DNA from 3 places in the Enterococcus sp. AZ128 genome. Region 1 is predicted to be linked to each of the others. Evidence: riboswitches for the same ligand, from Rfam matches in the RefSeq annotation. Region 1 holds a riboswitch; each other region holds the start of a gene.
What was found. Region 1 has a riboswitch for thiamine pyrophosphate ahead of thiT (energy-coupled thiamine transporter ThiT). Riboswitches for the same ligand answer to the same signal wherever they lie in the genome.
Positions count from the first base shown of each region.

Region 1 (5,739 bases):
CATCCAAATATTTTACTTCCGTCGGCTGCACACGAACTTTAAGCGTCGTTTTGTAGGTGTAAATATTGTGCAAATCTGTTAAATAGATCAGATCGCCTTCCTTTACGCTTTCAAGCGGCGTAAACAAAAGTCCTGGACGGTCTGCACGATGACTCGCTAACGCATAGTTGCCTTCACCCATCTTCTGGTCCGGTGATAATGTCCCAGCACCATACAGAAGCACTTCATTAGACAAACCTTTGAAGATTGGTAAATTGATCTCGACAGAAGGAATCGCTATTCCACCGATAACAGGTAATCGTTTATTGTTTAATTGTGCTTGCAACACCGCTTCAGTACTTGCCGGCTGCACCGCGTCAAAATCAAACGAGGCCTCTTTTTGCATATTTTTATCGATCTCGGTTTTATCCATCTTCGCTACGGCGTAACGCTCACCGTTATATTGCATCAAAAAGTATTTGATTTGATTGTTGAAAATCAAAGCTAACCCTACTAACAGTAGTAAGAAAAGAAAAATATTTATCAGCCAATTTCTTTTTTTCTTCATCTCGATCCTCCCACATTCTCCAGCTAATCATATCATACTCCATTCAATTCTGTGATACTACTTTCACTTACTAGAGAAAAAATTAAAAAAAGAAAAAAATACATTAGAGTATTGTTATTTATTAAAATGATTTTAATTGTTAAAAAGGCGCTTCAATGTTGCAAGTTTTAAGGGATTTGTAATCTAATTTTAAAATAAAAGATACGAGCTTTTTTTTTATTATTGGGTTAAAATGATTGTGACGACTATTAGAAAGGGTGAACATTTGTGCCAGATACGATATTTGCATATATTGATTCCACAAGTAATGCTGTGCTATCAAAAGGTTTTTCACCCAACGATTTTGTCGACGGTATCGTCCATCAGCCTAAACATTTGTTATTGCTAGACCCTGTAGCAGAAGCTGGTGAATACGAGCCACACACAGGTTTGAAAATCGTTAATAGTCCGGAACAAGTCCAACAATTCTTCGGCAACAAAGTTTTTACTCATTCAAAAGGAACCAAGTGGATCGATTTTAATGATCTGGCGATGTTGAAAGAGCTGACGCCATTAGAAATCTCAGAATTGCTATATTTTGGGCACATGCGGACACATCTGCATTCACCCTTTTTTTATAAGTTGCAAAATAATTTTGTTTATTTCAATTTAGGCAACGAAACTATGCGTGTCTATTACCGCTATTTAGACGAATTTTACCGAATCCTTGCAAGCAAACTAACACGGATCGTATTGGAGAAAGTCAATGATCGCCGCTCATTTTTCCGCAAGGGGTCTTCTGTCGCTCCATTAGATGGGGAACTGTTGAAGGAATTATATCCAATCTTACAAGAGGGCGCCATTTTCTGCCTCGACATGTCTGAATTGAAAAATAAAATTTACCATATCCCAATCTTTTTATCTGATGAAAAGGGTTGGCGTCGCAGTCCGAAGAATTACAAAAAGGAACAGCAGATCGCAGAGATTACCTATGATACGTCCAAGCAAGTATGGTCACTGGACGTTCAAAATGATGACCCTGTCTTCTCATTCCGCTAATAATAAAAAGCAGTTGTCCTGAAAAACGGACAACTGCTTTTTATTATTGTTGTTGGCTTTGTTTTCGAACCAAATTGCCATCTTTAGGCAGATATAATTGCGGTGCCTTTTCTGCAACTAAAACCGCAACAATCGCAGTTACGACTGCTGTCGCTAATCCGCTGATGCCATTCATAACAAGCGAGAATATCCACGGATTCATCCCCCACAACGCATAGCTGCCCCAGAAAACAACCCCTGCAATAAAATGCCAGAAGAATCTTGCTCCTGTACCAACAAAAGTACCTAGAATAATATTCTTTCGAACATTCCACATATCTTGATCAGCTAAACTTTGTTGAACCTTCTTTGCGTATAATCCAGCAAAACCGGCAAACGTAAAAGCGATCGGATACTCTATCAACACTTGAACAACACTCAGATAAACTACCTGGCTTGCTGGAAAATGCAAGATTCCCCAAATAAATGCCGACATTATTGCTGGTTTCAATCCTCTGCGTAAAGCAAATAGCGTCATCGGAATCATTCCCAACGAAATCGTAAAGCTGCTGCCAATAGTCGTTGGTATGAAAGTTAATACCAGCGCCAAAGCCGCCACCACTGTGCCTTCCACTAAAATTCTTGTCTTATACATAAAAAAACTCCTCCTTTTGAACATACAGTCCACAAAGGAGAAGTAACAATCATTACTTCATCACAATTCCTACGCTCGAATAACCGAAACAGGTACTAGGGTTTAGAGTCATCTCAATCTCAGCCCGAAGGCTCCCCTTTGCGACAGTATTATTCTATTTTTTAGTACCCCCAGAGTATAACAGATGTCTGTTCACTCGTAAAGGTATGAAATACTTTTAACGCGAAATGCTTTCTTGATCTCCGCTTGGTGACAAAGTTGTTACTTTTTTGATCCGATCAATCGTCAGCATCATCAATTGATTATCTTGGGTTCGAATAACGATGGATTCATTCGTCACTACTTTAGGCAACCAGCCTGAGATCGTTTGAAATTTTTCTTCGTCTTTTTCGTCTTGAACTTGAATGACTACTAAACTATTTTGCAGAGCTGCCATCTTCAGTTTGAGAAAAATGTTCTCGTTGGCTTGCTCTTGGGCTCGTTTTTCAGCAGAATCATTCAAAAAATCCGAGATGAAACGGTACGACGAATTCGAAAACAGCTTGATTAAATTCTTTTTAGGCTTCTCGTTTTTAGTCATTCAGCTTCCTCCTATCAAGAGCATGGTTATGTAGTATGATTTTACTTAAATTTTGAGGAAAAAACAAGGAATCTAGTCCAATTCAAAAAAAGTTAACCATTCGTTTAAACCTTTTTGAATTAAATCATAGGTTTCTTCAAAATTTCCTGTATACCATGGGTCAGGAATATTTTCACCGGCAGACCCAGACACTCGATCCAAATATAAATATATTTTGTCTTCTGTGCCTTCCGGTGCCATTGACTCTAGATCATAAACATTTTCTTGATCCATCCCAATGATGTAGTCAGCGGTATAAAAATCAGCAGCGGTCACTTGACGCGCCTGCATCCCTTTAGCAGAGATATGGTGCTGTGCTAATATTTTCTGCGTACCCTGATGGGGCGGATTCCCAACTTCCCAACGACTAGTCGCCGCCGAATCAACTTGGAATTGATCCTCTTGATTTTTTTGAAAGGCATCACGGAAAATGGCTTCCGCCATCGGTGAACGGCAAATATTTCCCATACAAACAAATAGAATCTTTTTCATGTCATTCCTCCTGTGCTATAGTCAATTTATCGAAATGAAACGAGGGATCGTAAATGAGTAAAATTTATCTTTCCGCCAAACTACCTGAGCTTGGCACAAAACTATTAAAAAAAGCAGCACTTGAATATAAGGTTTATGAAGGCAGCGGGGTAATTTCAAAAAAAGAGTTGATCAAAAACGTTGCTGATTGCGACGTGTTGATTTGTCCGCTTTCTACCCAAGTGGATCGGGAAGTCATTGATGCCGCGCCAAAGCTGAAATTGATCGCAAACTTTGGTGCCGGCTTCAACAATATTGATACCGCTTATGCAAAAGAGCGGAAAATTTATGTAACGAATACCCCGGTAGTCTCAACCAATGCAACGGCAGAATTAACCGCTGGTTTAATCATCGGCTTATCTCGCCGAATCGTTGAAGGCGACCGTTTGATGCACGGCAAAGGGTTTGACGGCTGGGCACCTTTGTTTTTCCTAGGCCACGAATTAAAAGACAAAACCTTAGGAATCATCGGTATGGGACAGATTGGCCAAGCCTTAGCACAAATGATGCGCGCTTTTGGTATGAAAATCATTTATAACCAGCGTCATCCCTTAACTCCTGAACTAGAAGAAAAATTACAGGCAACCTACTATTCACAAGAGGAAGTGATTCAGCAGTCCGATATTTTGACCTTACACGCCCCCTTGTCTGAAGCAACACATCATCTATTAACGAGCGAGCGCTTTAAACAAATGAAAAACAGCGCCTTTCTGATCAACGCGTCCCGCGGTCCGTTGATTGATGAAGAAGCTTTGCTACAAGCATTAAAAGACAAAGAAATTGCGGGTGCCGCTTTGGATGTTTATGAGTTCGAGCCAAGCGTAACAGACGGCTTGAAAGCATTAGCCAATGTCATCTTAACACCGCATATCGGCAATGCCAGTGTGGAAGCTCGAGATCAAATGGCAGAGATCGTCGCGAAAAACGCGATTGCCATCGAAAAACACGAACCCATCAAACATATCGTAAATGGACTGGATTGGGCTTAACGCTCGCTCCAGTCTTTTTCATATAAGCGATAAGCAAAAAATTCGATGTCCTTGGCAAAACGAAATAATTGCGCCGCAATTGTGATCGGCGGTTGATCAGCTCCAGCTAAAAGCCAATCGATCAATATCCCGCCGCAGCCATGTGCTAAAAAGCGAGCGTAAAATTCTTTATCTGTCTGAGAAAGCGCCCCTTCTTGATCGACCTCATCAAATAATCGGACAAATAGTCGCTGCGCTAGCTCATTGAACTCTTTTGTTAGTACTTTGGGTGTCGCGGTCACCGTATTCAAATAGAATCGATGACAGATTTGCATCTCTTTCAACATTTTCAGGACGGACTCTTCCCAATTGGTCAGCGCCAATTCATCAGAGACTAGGTACTGCAGCCCGCGATGATAATACGCGTAATGGAGCAGATCGTTCTTGTCCTTAAAGTGATAATAAAATGTTTGGCGGTTCAAGCTGGCCTTTTGACTGATATCTTGAACAGTGATTTTGTCATAGTTTTTTTCTTGGCACAATGCAACTAACGCTTGCACAAATGTTTCTTTGGTCGCTTTTCCTTCCGCCATTTTTTCACCTTCTATGTTTGATAAGGATAATTGAAATGTTCATAAGCTAACGGCGTCGCCATGCGGCCCCGCGGTGTTCGTTTGATAAATCCTTTTTGGATCAGATACGGTTCGTACATGTCTTCCACCGTTTCACGTTCTTCGCCGATATTCACAGCTAACGTACTAAGTCCAATCGGACCGCCATGATACAACTCGATCATCGTTTTTAATAATTTTTGATCAATGTGGTCTAGTCCTGCACCATCGACTTGCAATAACCCCAAAGCCTGATCCGCAATTTTCCGATTGATCACACCATCAGACTGAACTTGAGCGTAATCGCGAATTCGCTTCAACAAACGATTGGCGATTCGCGGCGTTCCTCGCGAACGGCGGGCAATTTCGACCGCACCTTCTTCGACGATTTCGGTAGCAAAAATATCCGCCGAACGCAGCACGATCTCACGTAAATCGTGTTCCTCATAATATTCCATATGGGATATGATCCCAAAACGATCACGCAAAGGTGCAGACAGCATTCCTGCTCGTGTCGTCGCCCCAATCAAAGTGAAGGGCGGCAATGGAAAATGAACCGGATGCGCGGTTGGTCCCTGTCCAACCATGATATCTACATAATAATCTTCCATCGCGGAATACAGCGTTTCTTCCGCCACTCGCGGCAAACGATGGATCTCATCGATAAACAACACATCGCCAGGTTCTAACTCATTCAAAATTGCTACTAGATCACCCGGACGTTCAATGGCTGGCCCGCTGGTAGAACGAATCTGAACTTCCATCTCATTAGCGATCACCATCGCCATTGT
Region 1 covers NZ_JBIORZ010000004.1:75,658-81,396, forward strand. The annotation lists gene IGI38_RS21575 (class A sortase) at 1-547, opposite strand, end outside; gene IGI38_RS21580 (hypothetical protein) at 815-1,585, shown strand; gene thiT (energy-coupled thiamine transporter ThiT) at 1,629-2,219, opposite strand; TPP riboswitch at 2,269-2,367, opposite strand; gene IGI38_RS21590 (hypothetical protein) at 2,437-2,799, opposite strand; gene IGI38_RS21595 (low molecular weight protein-tyrosine-phosphatase) at 2,872-3,330, opposite strand; gene IGI38_RS21600 (2-hydroxyacid dehydrogenase family protein) at 3,384-4,358, shown strand; gene IGI38_RS21605 (TetR/AcrR family transcriptional regulator C-terminal domain-containing protein) at 4,355-4,930, opposite strand; gene ruvB (Holliday junction branch migration DNA helicase RuvB) at 4,942-5,739, opposite strand, start outside.

Region 2 (5,739 bases), on a different contig from region 1:
CCTTTTCCGGATTTCCTAATTTTGCGCCAATTGATGCAGGAAAACCAAAGCCCATTGTTCCTAATCCGCCTGAAGTCAGCAGTTGTCTTTCTTTTGTGACTTCAAGAAATTGGGTTGTCCATAGCTGGTTCTGTCCAACATCTGTTACTACAATCGTATTTGAGAAATATTCATTAATCTTGTTAATGATCTTTTCTGGAGTTAGCCCTGCTTCTTTCATGTGAACAGGCAGAGATTCGTCCTTTTTCTTGATTTCTTGCAGCCACGCTTCATAACTGGTCGAGTGAAGAAAGCTAGTGATTTTTGGCAATAGCTCTTTGATATCTCCTACTAATCCAATTTGCGCGTCAACATTCTTATCAATGATTGCCGGATCAATATCTAGGTGAATCAGCTTTGTAGAAGGACAAAATGTTTTGGCATTTCCGGTCACGCGATCGTTTAAGCGCGTCCCCAACGCGAAAAGAACATCGCTGGTTATAAGCGCCTGATTCGCCGCGTAACTACCGTGAATTCCTACGTTACCAATATAATTTGGATGATTACTAGGCAAAGCCCCTTTTCCCATGATCGTACTAATAACTGGCAGATTGTAGTTTTCAATAAAGTCCGCTATTTCTTTATACGCTTTTCCACGATGAACGCCGCCTCCAAGCAGTAAGACAGGTTTTTTAGCTTCCTTGAGCAGTTCAGCGACCGTCTCCAATTTTTCTACTGATACAGTTTGTTTTTTCTGACCACCACGTATTGTTACTTCTGTAGGATAGGTTCCTGAACCAAGCTCCTGTTGAATATTTTTCGGAATATCAACCACCACTACTCCTGGTTTACCAGATTGCGCGATAACAAATGCCTTTTTCAAAATCCTTCCTAAATTCTCTCGTTTCCTGACTGTTACAGCATATTTTGCAATTGAACGACAGATTCCCACCATGTCAACTTCTTGAAAAGCGTCCTTTCCAATCAGATGAGTCGAAACCTGTCCCGTTATACAAACTAAGGGCGAGGAATCGTAACCCGCAGTAGCGATTCCTGTTACCAAATTTGTCGCTCCCGGTCCACTAGTGACCATACAAACACCCACTTTTCTAGTTGATCGCGCATAACCATCTGCAGCATGAATCAATCCTTGTTCATGTCTCGGTAAAATAACACGAAACTCTTCTCTCTGATAAAGCGCGTCAAACAAATCAATCGCCTGTCCTCCTGGATAAGCAAAACAAACCTCAACCTTTTCATCGATTAATGCCTTAACAACCAACTCAGCTCCCGAAATCATTTTACATACCTCCTAATAATGCAAGTGTTAACTTGCATTTTACAGATAAACCACACCCGTTGTCAATTGTTTCCTAAGAAAGGCTTCGCGAACTCGCTCAGCTTTTGAGCACCAGGTAGGTACTGTTCCACATCAGCTCTGCAAGCAGTCGCTGTGTCTCAGCAATAAGACCAAAATATTTCTAAATTGCCAAGAAACACAGGGATCGAAGAGAACTGATGTTGATTGGTACCTCCTCGGTGCTTCTCAAATTTCGAAATATTTTTGCTTATTGCCGATATGCTAGTTCTGTTTAATGGAATTTAGCAGTAACTGTATGCGTAGCTTGCGTAGAAAAGCTAGTCCGTGAAGCCGGACATGGATAAATCTACTGTATAGCGATTTATTCATGTGAAAATTTTATACTTTCCTTATAGGGTCAAAAAAAGACCGTCCACTTCCGAACGATCTCATATAAATCACCATTTTTCTAAAGTAACAGCCATTTCCCAAAAGTCATATTCCATTTTACTGCTGATCACGAAGGATTCGATCATTTGTTGCTGCTCTTGTCTTGGACTTTCTTGGTATAAACGATCTAAAAGCGCGCATTCCTTCTTAATACCTTCCACAGCGGCTTCACCAGCATACGTTTCGATCCAGCGCTGATACAAAGGATTGGGAGAGCCCGCCTCAATCAAACGAACACCGATTTCTTGATAAAGCCAAGCACAGGGCAGCATTCCCGCAAAGGCCGTGTTTGGCGTGCCGTCAATCAGCTGTCGATACATATGAGAAACATAATGATACGCTGTGGGAGCAATCGGCGTATTAAGAATCTCACGATCAGAGATCTTTAATTCTGAAAAGAACTCCTCGCGAATCGCCATTTCACCTAGCCTAAGATTTTCCGCATTTTCTTGTAATTGCTCTTGAACCTTTCGATCATTTGTTTGTTCTGCGATTAGATTATAGAGTTTGCAAAAGTGTTCAAGGTAATAACGATCCTGAAGTAAGTAATAACGAAAAATTTCTGAGTCTAGATTTCCAGCTGCCAACGTTGTGATAAACGGATGCTCAAAACTACCCTCCCAAAAAGAGGCTGCTTCTTGACGGGCAATTGTTGTAAAAGTCATTCTTTTTTTCTCCTTTGTTCTTCATTTTTTATACTCCTGCTTGATACTAATCATTCAATAACACCGAATCACAACATAAAAAACCTCCTTTATTCTCATAAGAATGAAAAGGAGGCTCGATGCTTAAAACTCGCAGACAGAAGAAAACCCGACCGCAAAAAAACGGTCGGGTGCAAAATTCTAAACATCACACATTCCCTGCGCCAGTCCTAACTGTTTCAGGTTCAATGGGTATAATCTCAGCTTCAAAAGCACCCCTAGTGTCATTCAATTACTAAAAGTATAGCATACTCTTTTTAGAAAAACGATTACCATTTAAATCTTCTAGCTTTTAATCAAAAATTCTTGATTCCTGAACAAGAATTCGACTTGGTGTCAAAGTCGCTTCAGCTATTGTCTTTCCGGCATTTTTTAGATAATCCTTTACAAGCTGATAGCCAACCGTGTAGCCAGCGTTTCTTGAGAGTCCCACGGGTTGATACCCTTGCTCACGGGCGACCTCATCCCCGTACATATAAGCAGAAACCTGATCAAAGCCACGAGCATCGCGTCCATCCTTCATTACCTCGATTGTATGGTCCAACTCTTCCTGATCGTATTCTTGTACCCAAGGACCACGATGTTCGATGCCATAAAGTGTTTCGGCAAAAACTTCCGCTAAGCCTTCGATCACTAAATAATCTTCGACACTTACATCTCCATGATTAAAAGGCTCATACGTAAAACGAATATTATGATTAAACTCATGGGCCAAAGCAGATTTTAAACGCGTGCGATTGAACTCATTTGGTACAACGATTAATAGAATATACCCAGGTATCCCGCCAAATCCGCTATACCCTTCACTTGCCATCAAGACACTGTTTTCCGGATCACCAAGCAAGATATTTACATTAAACTCTTCGACCGGTATTTGATAGCCAATGTCAGTGAAAAGCTGTGCACTTTCCTCTATAACTTGACGACATTCCCCGAAAATATTCGTGTCTTTTAAAGGTTCTACCTTAGTTTCAATCAGCTCGCTGCTTTTTCGCGGGGTCCAGATTCCCATCATCTCTGATGCCATTAACACATCATAGCCTCCGGGAGTTTTTGGCATAAGCGGTACACTTAGATATCGCCACATTTCCTCAAATGGTTGCATGATCTCATAGCGAAAGGTATTTTCATCTTTTTGATCCAGCAGATGCGCTTCATAATAGGACAGCGAATCAATTACCTTTACGTTAAACTCATTCATTATGATGACCTCCTTACTCTTATCATAATCGTTGACGTTACGTGAAGGTCAAGCACTTATCCCAACAAAACCTAAACACACATCGCAATCTAATTTGCAAACAAAAATATAATATGTTAGCATTTAATTAGGAGGAGATCTTATGAAGAGTGAATTAACCGTCAATGAAATAAAAAAAGGCTATTCAAAAGAAGGAGCGTTCCTTTTTCAATGCTTGTATTGTGATCAGACCTTTGATGATCGCTTTGTCTATCCGATCAATGAAACCAACAGCCAGTTAGCCCGCGCTGAAGGAGCGATGATTTATCATATAAAACACGAACACCACGGACCTTTTGACGCATTGCTATCTCTTGATAAAAATCAAACGGGTCTAAGCGATACACAGAAAAAGTTTCTGACTCTATTTAATAAAGGGATTGATGATCAGGAAATAGCTGAACAGCTGAACATTACGACTTCTGCCGTAAGGAATCATCGCTTCAAATTTAAGGAAAAGAAACGGCAGGCAAAAATATTGTTAGCTTTGCTGGAATCCATTGAAGAAAAAGAACAGGGAGATTTTATAGCGAACTCCATCATTGATTCTGATGAACGTTTTGTGTCCACAGAAAAGGAAAGAGAGAAAGTTTTTAAAACTTTTCTCGATGACAATGGAAAAGTAAATCAAATTCCAAAAAAAGAAAAAAAGCGAATTATTCTTATTCAAAAACTCGCGGAGAATTTTACTTCAGACAAGCAATATACGGAAAAAGAAATCAATGAGATCATTTCGATGATGTTCGATGATTATGTCACGATTAGACGCTATCTCATAGAATATGGAATATTAGGTCGAACAGTTGATGGTAAGACTTATTGGAAACTATAGCCTTTTTGAAGGGAGCCTTAATGATGGTACTACCTATGAAAGTGGATCATTTACAAGTTACGGTGAGAGATGTTGGTACAGTTGAAACATTTTACAATGGGTTGATGGAGGCCTTAGGCTTTGATTTAAATAAAAAAATCAAGGTTTATTTAGAAGAATTGGATATGACTGTCATCGAATATCTCGATAAATCTTATGACTTTGGTATCTGTTCCTCCCTCAAAGAGTATCAAGAGGAAACAATTCATCGAAGAAAACCAGGAGCGGTCCATCATATCGCCTTCCGAGCTTCTTCTAGAAATGAAGTCGATCGGATCTATCAAAGGGTACTTGAGCTTAGTGCTGAAATTTTAGATGAACCACAAATATTTCCGCAGCATGGACCGAACTATTATGCCCTCTTTTTTAACGATCCAGATGGAATCAAATATGAGATCGTGAATAACGATGATCATTTTTAAGAAAAAAGTTAGCGAATTCACGCTGACTTAAACTGTAGACAAGTTACCTCTTCTTATTTTCATTCCTTGAGTAAAGAAACAAGCATCCGATATTAAATCATACTGACTTGTAGCCATAGTTTATTTTACCTGTTTCACTACACTTTTGTAATTTTAACTTGATTGCCATGTTCTTTGATGATAGTAATCAGATTGTTTGTTTTTAACCAAACTGTTGCTGTATTGTCATTTGGATGAACACCAATTAGCTCTGGCTCTTGCGAAAATGCTTCGTCAATAATAAATTGCACTTTACATTCGGTATCATTTAAAATTCCAAAAGGTGTCACTGCTCCAGGAATTAGTTGCATTACTTCCATCAAATCATTTTCTGATGCAAAAGATAACGGGCGTGTATTGTTATTTTTTCTAAACTCTTTTAGATCAGCTCTCTTATCCCCCTTAACTGTGATAAGATAATAAGCCCTCTTTTTGTCATCATGGACAAATAAATTTTTTTGCATCAGCTTCTGGATAAGGCACGTCAATTTGAGCAAGCTCATTCATATTATATACCGCTTTGTGTTCTGTAATCTCATGCCAAATATTTTTTTCATTTGCTGAATTGTCAAATTAATTGCAACATTTCTTCTTGAAAGACTTCCCAACAATTTTTCCAGTTCAATGTTTTTTTAGGACGCATATTTATCTTGCGTAATGCTTCCTGTTTCTCCGTAGGGGTTACCTTTGAAAAATCAGTTCCCTTAGGGAAGAATTCTCTAAATAAACCATTC
Region 2 covers NZ_JBIORZ010000001.1:1,562,573-1,568,311, forward strand. The annotation lists gene ilvB (biosynthetic-type acetolactate synthase large subunit) at 1-1,279, opposite strand, end outside; gene tenA (thiaminase II) at 1,738-2,394, opposite strand; TPP riboswitch at 2,572-2,663, opposite strand; gene IGI38_RS07670 (DUF2268 domain-containing protein) at 2,726-3,634, opposite strand; gene IGI38_RS07675 (DUF2087 domain-containing protein) at 3,777-4,505, shown strand; gene IGI38_RS07680 (VOC family protein) at 4,529-4,966, shown strand; gene IGI38_RS07685 (YbaK/EbsC family protein) at 5,104-5,469, opposite strand; gene IGI38_RS07690 (IS30 family transposase) at 5,574-5,739, opposite strand, start outside.
Region 2: linked by a shared signal. The riboswitch ahead of tenA (thiaminase II) and the one ahead of thiT (energy-coupled thiamine transporter ThiT) in region 1 are both predicted to bind thiamine pyrophosphate.

Region 3 (5,739 bases), 310 kb from region 1:
CATACACGATCAAAATAATCACAACCGCGCTTGCTGAAAAACCGAATCCTTCCAAAATTGGTGACAGATAGGTGTATGCGGCAAAAGTTCCGCCGTACCCAAAGGCCGTGATCAAGAAGGACATCACTAACGGTTTATTAGTAAAGATACGAGAAAAACCTTTCAAATCAACTTTGCCGGGAATCGGTAAATGCCGCGGAACTAAAAAACTGCTGGCGATCAGGCCCAATAAACCCACCGCCGCAATAAAGATAAAGGACATATTCCAGGTCGTTTGCTGACCAATAAATGTTCCTAATGGTACGCCCGTAACGGTCGCTACTGTTAAACCTGTAAACATAATAGCGATCGCACTTGCGCGGCGCGAAGGTTCTACCACATCCGCGGCAATGACTGTTGAAACAGACATAAAGATTCCGTGAGCTAACGCCGCCAAAATTCGACCCAGCAGCAAAATCGAAAAAGTTGGCGCAAAGGCCGCAAACAAATTCCCGCTGATAAACAGCAGCATGATCCCCAGCATCAAATTTCGACGATTCCATTTTCCTGTTAATACCGTCAGCAATGGCGCGCCGATCGTAACCCCTAATGCATATAAAGAAACGGTCAAGCCCGCTTGAGCTAACGTGACGTTGAAGCTTTTAACGATCATCGGTAAAAGACCAACGCTGATAAATTCGGTTGACCCGATCGCAAACGCATTAATTGCGAGAGCCAGTAAGGTTAAGTTTGGTGATATTTTCTTTTCCATTTTGTTCCTCCTCAGAAAGGTTCCATGAACCCATTCGGCTTTGCCTGTTCATGAAGCCCGACATCAAATAATAGTTGTAACCTACGAGAAGATACTATATACTGTTGATGACCTTTTGATAAGTACCCACTTCTTTGTACTATAGGTACTTTTTAGTAACTTTTGATTCATATCAAGGTTTTAAGGAGGAAATTTTTTTTGGAGAATCGTGAATATATGATCGGTGTAGAGGCGACCATGGATGTAATCGGCGGAAAATGGAAACCCATCATTCTCTGCAATCTTCGTCACGGAGCGATGCGTCCTAGTGATCTGAAACGCGGCATCACCGGCATCAGTCAAAAAATGCTGACACAGCAGCTGCGTGAATTAGAAGAGGACAATATCATCGATCGCAAGGTCTATCAGCAAGTCCCGCCCAAAGTAGAATATTCATTAAGCGACTACGGCCGCAGTCTTTCAAATATTTTAGATAACCTGTGCAGCTGGGGTGAACAGCATGTCGCACATCTGCAAGAACAGGGACAGGCTATTTGTTTGAAGGCAAATTAAAGGAGCTATGACAAGAATCTTGTCATAGCTCCTTTTCCGAACAAACGGTATGCCTGAAGTAGCTTCTGTTACAACCTCTTCTATTTGATCACGATACCATCCAGCATCTTAGCCCAATGATTCGTCGGCCCATGACCATGCCCAACAAAAATCGGCTGGCTGATAGCTGCTTGAATAAATTTCTTCCCCATAATGATCGCTTCTTTTAATTCGGTTCCTTTAGCCAACTCGGCAGCGATACAAGCAGAGAAGGTATCGCCCGTGCCATGGGTATTAGCTGTAGCTACTCTCGGAGCACTCATCCAGAAGTTTTCTCCTGATGCCAGCAAAACAAAATCAGCTGCGTCTTTGTTTTCACTATGACCGCCTTTTACGACTACATTTTGTGCACCGAAAGCTTGCAGTTTCTTGGCCGCATCAACCATCTCCTGATCTGTAACGATCCGCTGCCCGATGATTACTTCTGCTTCCGGCAAATTAGGCGTTACGATCGCAGCTAACGGCAATAGCTTCTGATTGATCGTTTTCACCGCATCACTTTGCAGTAAGTGGTGTCCGCCTTTAGCCACCATCACTGGATCAACGACCAATGGGCCAAAGTCGACCTGCTTCAATTTCTTTACAACGGTCTCCACTCGTTCCACATCAGCTAACATTCCTGTTTTTGCAGCTCCGATCGCAAAATCAGCTGCCAGGGAATCAAACTGTTCTTCAATAAATGTGCTAGGGATCGCCATGCTGTTCTGCACACCATACGTATTTTGAGCAGTAAGTGCCACGATGATGCTCATGCCAAAGGCTTCTCGAGCTTGAAATGTTTTAAGATCTGCTTGAATGCCTGCGCCGCCGCCAGAGTCAGAACCAGCGATCGTTACGACCTGAGGTGTTTGATTAATCATTTCCTATGCCTCCAAATTCATATTAAGGGATTTTCAAAGATAAATTTCCCATTCGTATTCCGTTAAGGTACTGAATTACACGAATACTTCAGTAATTTTTTCTTTTAAACGGCGGACTTTCTCACCTACAGCCTGCGCCCGCATGATCTCACTGACGATCGAGACACCCGCGATGCCGGTTCCACGAAGATCAGTCAAATTTTCTTCTTTGATTCCGCCGATTGCCACACTTGGGATAGTCACCGCATCATTAATAGCCTTTAACGTTTCTTTGGTCGTCAGCGGAGTATCTTTGGTTTTCGTAGGGAACATCGCGCCAATCCCTAAATAATCTGCTCCCGCTTTTTCGGCTGCTACCCCACGTTCAACTGTTTTCGCCGAAACGCCTAAGATTTTTTCTGGCCCAATCAACGAGCGAACGACCGCCACCGGCAGCTCATCATCGCCGATGTGTACTCCTGCCGCATCGACAGCTAAACAAATATCTACTCGATCATTGATGATCAGAGGAATCTGATACTGATCTGTGAGGGCTTTGACTTTTAAAGCAAGCTCATAAAATTTCCCAGTCACTAATTCCTTTTCACGTAATTGAACTAGAGTTACGCCATTTTTACAGGCCTCTTCGATCACCGCTAAAAATTCTTCGTCGCTAAAATCATAACGTCCTGTTACTAAATACAAAGTTAAATCCACTGCTTTTCCCATCCTTTCACTTCAGTCCACCAGTCTTTTTCCATTAAGATCGAAAGTTGATTCAATGTTTCTTGGCGAAAAGCGGCTAAACCGATCGCATCTCCGGCTTGCTCTCCACAAAGATTAAAATAGCTGACCGCGGCAACAACCGCCTCCGCTGTTTTTACTCCACATCCTAATAAAGCAGCAATCATCGCGCCGACAATATCACCTGTACCAGTGAATCGATCCAACGCCGGCACTCCGTTAGCTAAGCGGCGAATACATTTTTGATCGACCACAATGTCTTGGCTGCCGGTCGCTAAAAAAGTCGTTTTGGGGTAGCGTTTGACTATTTGCTGCAGTGCTGCGGATAATTCTTCGAGTGCTGCTTCACCTTGATCCAGCTCACTGCCGTCTACTCCACGAGCATGGCTTGGCAAGCCGCAAAAATTACGCAGTTCGGAAATATTGCCTTTCACCACAGTAGGGTTTTCCGCAATCAACAAACGCCCGACCTGATCACGAGTCTGACTGACACCATAGCCCACCAGATCGACAACACTCGGTTTTTGTCCCCTATTCGCCAGCTTAGCCGCAGCAATCAGACTCGCTTCCCGCTCCTCTGATAAATGACCGATATTCAGCAATAAACTGTCCGTTTGTTGAAACAACTCATTGAACTCTCTTGGATCAGAGGCCATGATGGGCTTAGCACCGATATACAGCAAGGCATTCGCCACCGTTTCACAGGTGACCTCGTTAGTTATACAATGAACCAACGGCGCATCTGCCAATGGAAATACGTTTGAAACCTTCGTTTTGATCATCCAAACATCCTCTCACTCAAAAATAAGCGCTGCCAACGTTTGAAAATCGTTGTTTCCTGCAGCTTCACCAATACGACGAACGCGATCGCCGAACCGATCAGCGTCGCACCGACAAAACGCGGCGTATAAATAAACCAATACAAATCACTTTGACTGCCAGTAAACCACACCATCACCGGATAGGATAATAATGAACCCAAAATACCTGTTCCAAATACTTCCCCCAGCATCGACCAAATTAGTTTCCCGCCTAATCGATAAAACAATCCTGCAAAAAAGGCGCCAAATATTGCACCCGTCAACGCTAACGGCGGAATCCCCAACATCGTCATTCGAATCAATGCACAGACAAAAGCCATGAGTGTTCCATAGACCGGACCCAACAACACTCCGGCCACAATATTCATGACACTAGACATTGGCGCCATCCCCTCGATCCGCATCAATGGTGATAAGACAACATCCAACGCGATCATTAAAGCCAGCAGTGTCAATTTATGGATTTTATTTTTCTCCACGTTAATCCTCCTTTCCATGAGAAACAACGAGATCAAGATACCTAAGAAAAACAGAAAAACCCAACCAAAATAAAATGGTCGGGTACAATCAGTCGTTAGCTACATTTCCCTGCGTCAGTTTTAACTGCATCAGGTTCCATGGGTATAATCTCAGCCATAAAGCACCCCAAATGTTTCTCTTCAATTGATTGGAGTATAACATACTTTTTTTATTCCAACTAGCTTATACTTAGGAAAGACTTGTCGAAGCCCTTCAGCTTTTTGCCGATAAAGCGGGTTCGATCAAGAAAAACAAGGAGGACACGCTCATGTCAAAACCAGATTTTTCTGCAATCCATCACGTCGCGATTATTGTCTCTGATTACCAAAAGGCGCGCCAGTTTTATGTCGATGTGCTGGGTTTACCGATCATCCGTGAGAATTACCGCCCAGAGCGCCAAGATTATAAATTGGATTTGCAGCTGAACGACGCGGAGTTAGAAATCTTCGCCCCGCAAAATCCGCCAAAACGCCCCAGCTTTCCAGAAGCTGCGGGATTACGCCACTTAGCGTTTAAAACGAATGATATCGAAGCTGCTGTTGCTTATTTAAGCAGTCACAGTATTGAATGTGAACCGTTGCGGACCGATGACTTTACTGGTGAAAAGATGACCTTTTTCTTCGATCCAGACGGCTTGCCGCTGGAGCTGCATGAATAGATAAACGACGAAAAGGAGCTGTGACAAAAATCTCGTCACAACTCCTTCTTTCGATTATTCAGTGAACCCGAAACAGCGTTATTGGAAATAGGCCGAAATTTTCTGTCACACCTCGTTAGTTTATCCGATTTTCCGCAATAGATAGAATCGGTTAACTACAAGCCCACCCAAAACGATGAGTACCAAATAAACCCACCAATTTGCTGTGTCCAATTTAATTCCTGTAACGACAACCGACTCAATGTAGCCGGCATTAAGAATTGGTTTCATTTCATTTTGAATATCAATCGTTAATGGATCGGAGAAACCGTCTTGATTTACATGACTGTTAAGCTCCGTGGTTCCCTTTTTAGTAAAGCCGTATTTCCCATATTCGCCATCTACTTTTTTTACAGAGATTTTATAGGAGGCTTTATCTCCTACCGCAAAATAATACTTCCCATCTTGATTCGTAAACGTTGTTTCAATAGCAACGTATTCTTGCGTGACTTCATCTTTCTTATACAACGTCACTTCTCGATTTTCTAATTCTTCCTTCAAGTCATAAAAATTATTTTTATTTTTATCAAGAAAGACCGTTCCCGAAAGTGTCGTCGGCGGTCCCCAAATTGCGTAAAGGTATTTATCACCGTCCATCGTAATCGTATCTGTGCCGCCAGTACTATATCGTTTCCCTTGCCCATCACTGCTTTCACACCAGTATAAAAAGACGTACTCAGGATTATCCAGCGGAGGCTGATAATTCAGATCTTCTTCCGAAAGAATCGGAACGACCACTGGCTCCGCGCCATCATGGTAGCGTTCCTCATAAAGATT
Region 3 covers NZ_JBIORZ010000004.1:383,726-389,464, forward strand. The annotation lists gene IGI38_RS23085 (MFS transporter) at 1-751, opposite strand, end outside; gene IGI38_RS23090 (winged helix-turn-helix transcriptional regulator) at 950-1,303, shown strand; gene thiD (bifunctional hydroxymethylpyrimidine kinase/phosphomethylpyrimidine kinase) at 1,384-2,202, opposite strand; gene thiE (thiamine phosphate synthase) at 2,278-2,910, opposite strand; gene IGI38_RS23105 (hydroxyethylthiazole kinase) at 2,889-3,707, opposite strand; gene thiW (energy coupling factor transporter S component ThiW) at 3,704-4,243, opposite strand; TPP riboswitch at 4,315-4,404, opposite strand; gene gloA2 (SMU1112c/YaeR family gloxylase I-like metalloprotein) at 4,534-4,923, shown strand; gene IGI38_RS23120 (beta strand repeat-containing protein) at 5,044-5,739, opposite strand, start outside.
Region 3: linked by a shared signal. The riboswitch ahead of thiW (energy coupling factor transporter S component ThiW) and the one ahead of thiT (energy-coupled thiamine transporter ThiT) in region 1 are both predicted to bind thiamine pyrophosphate.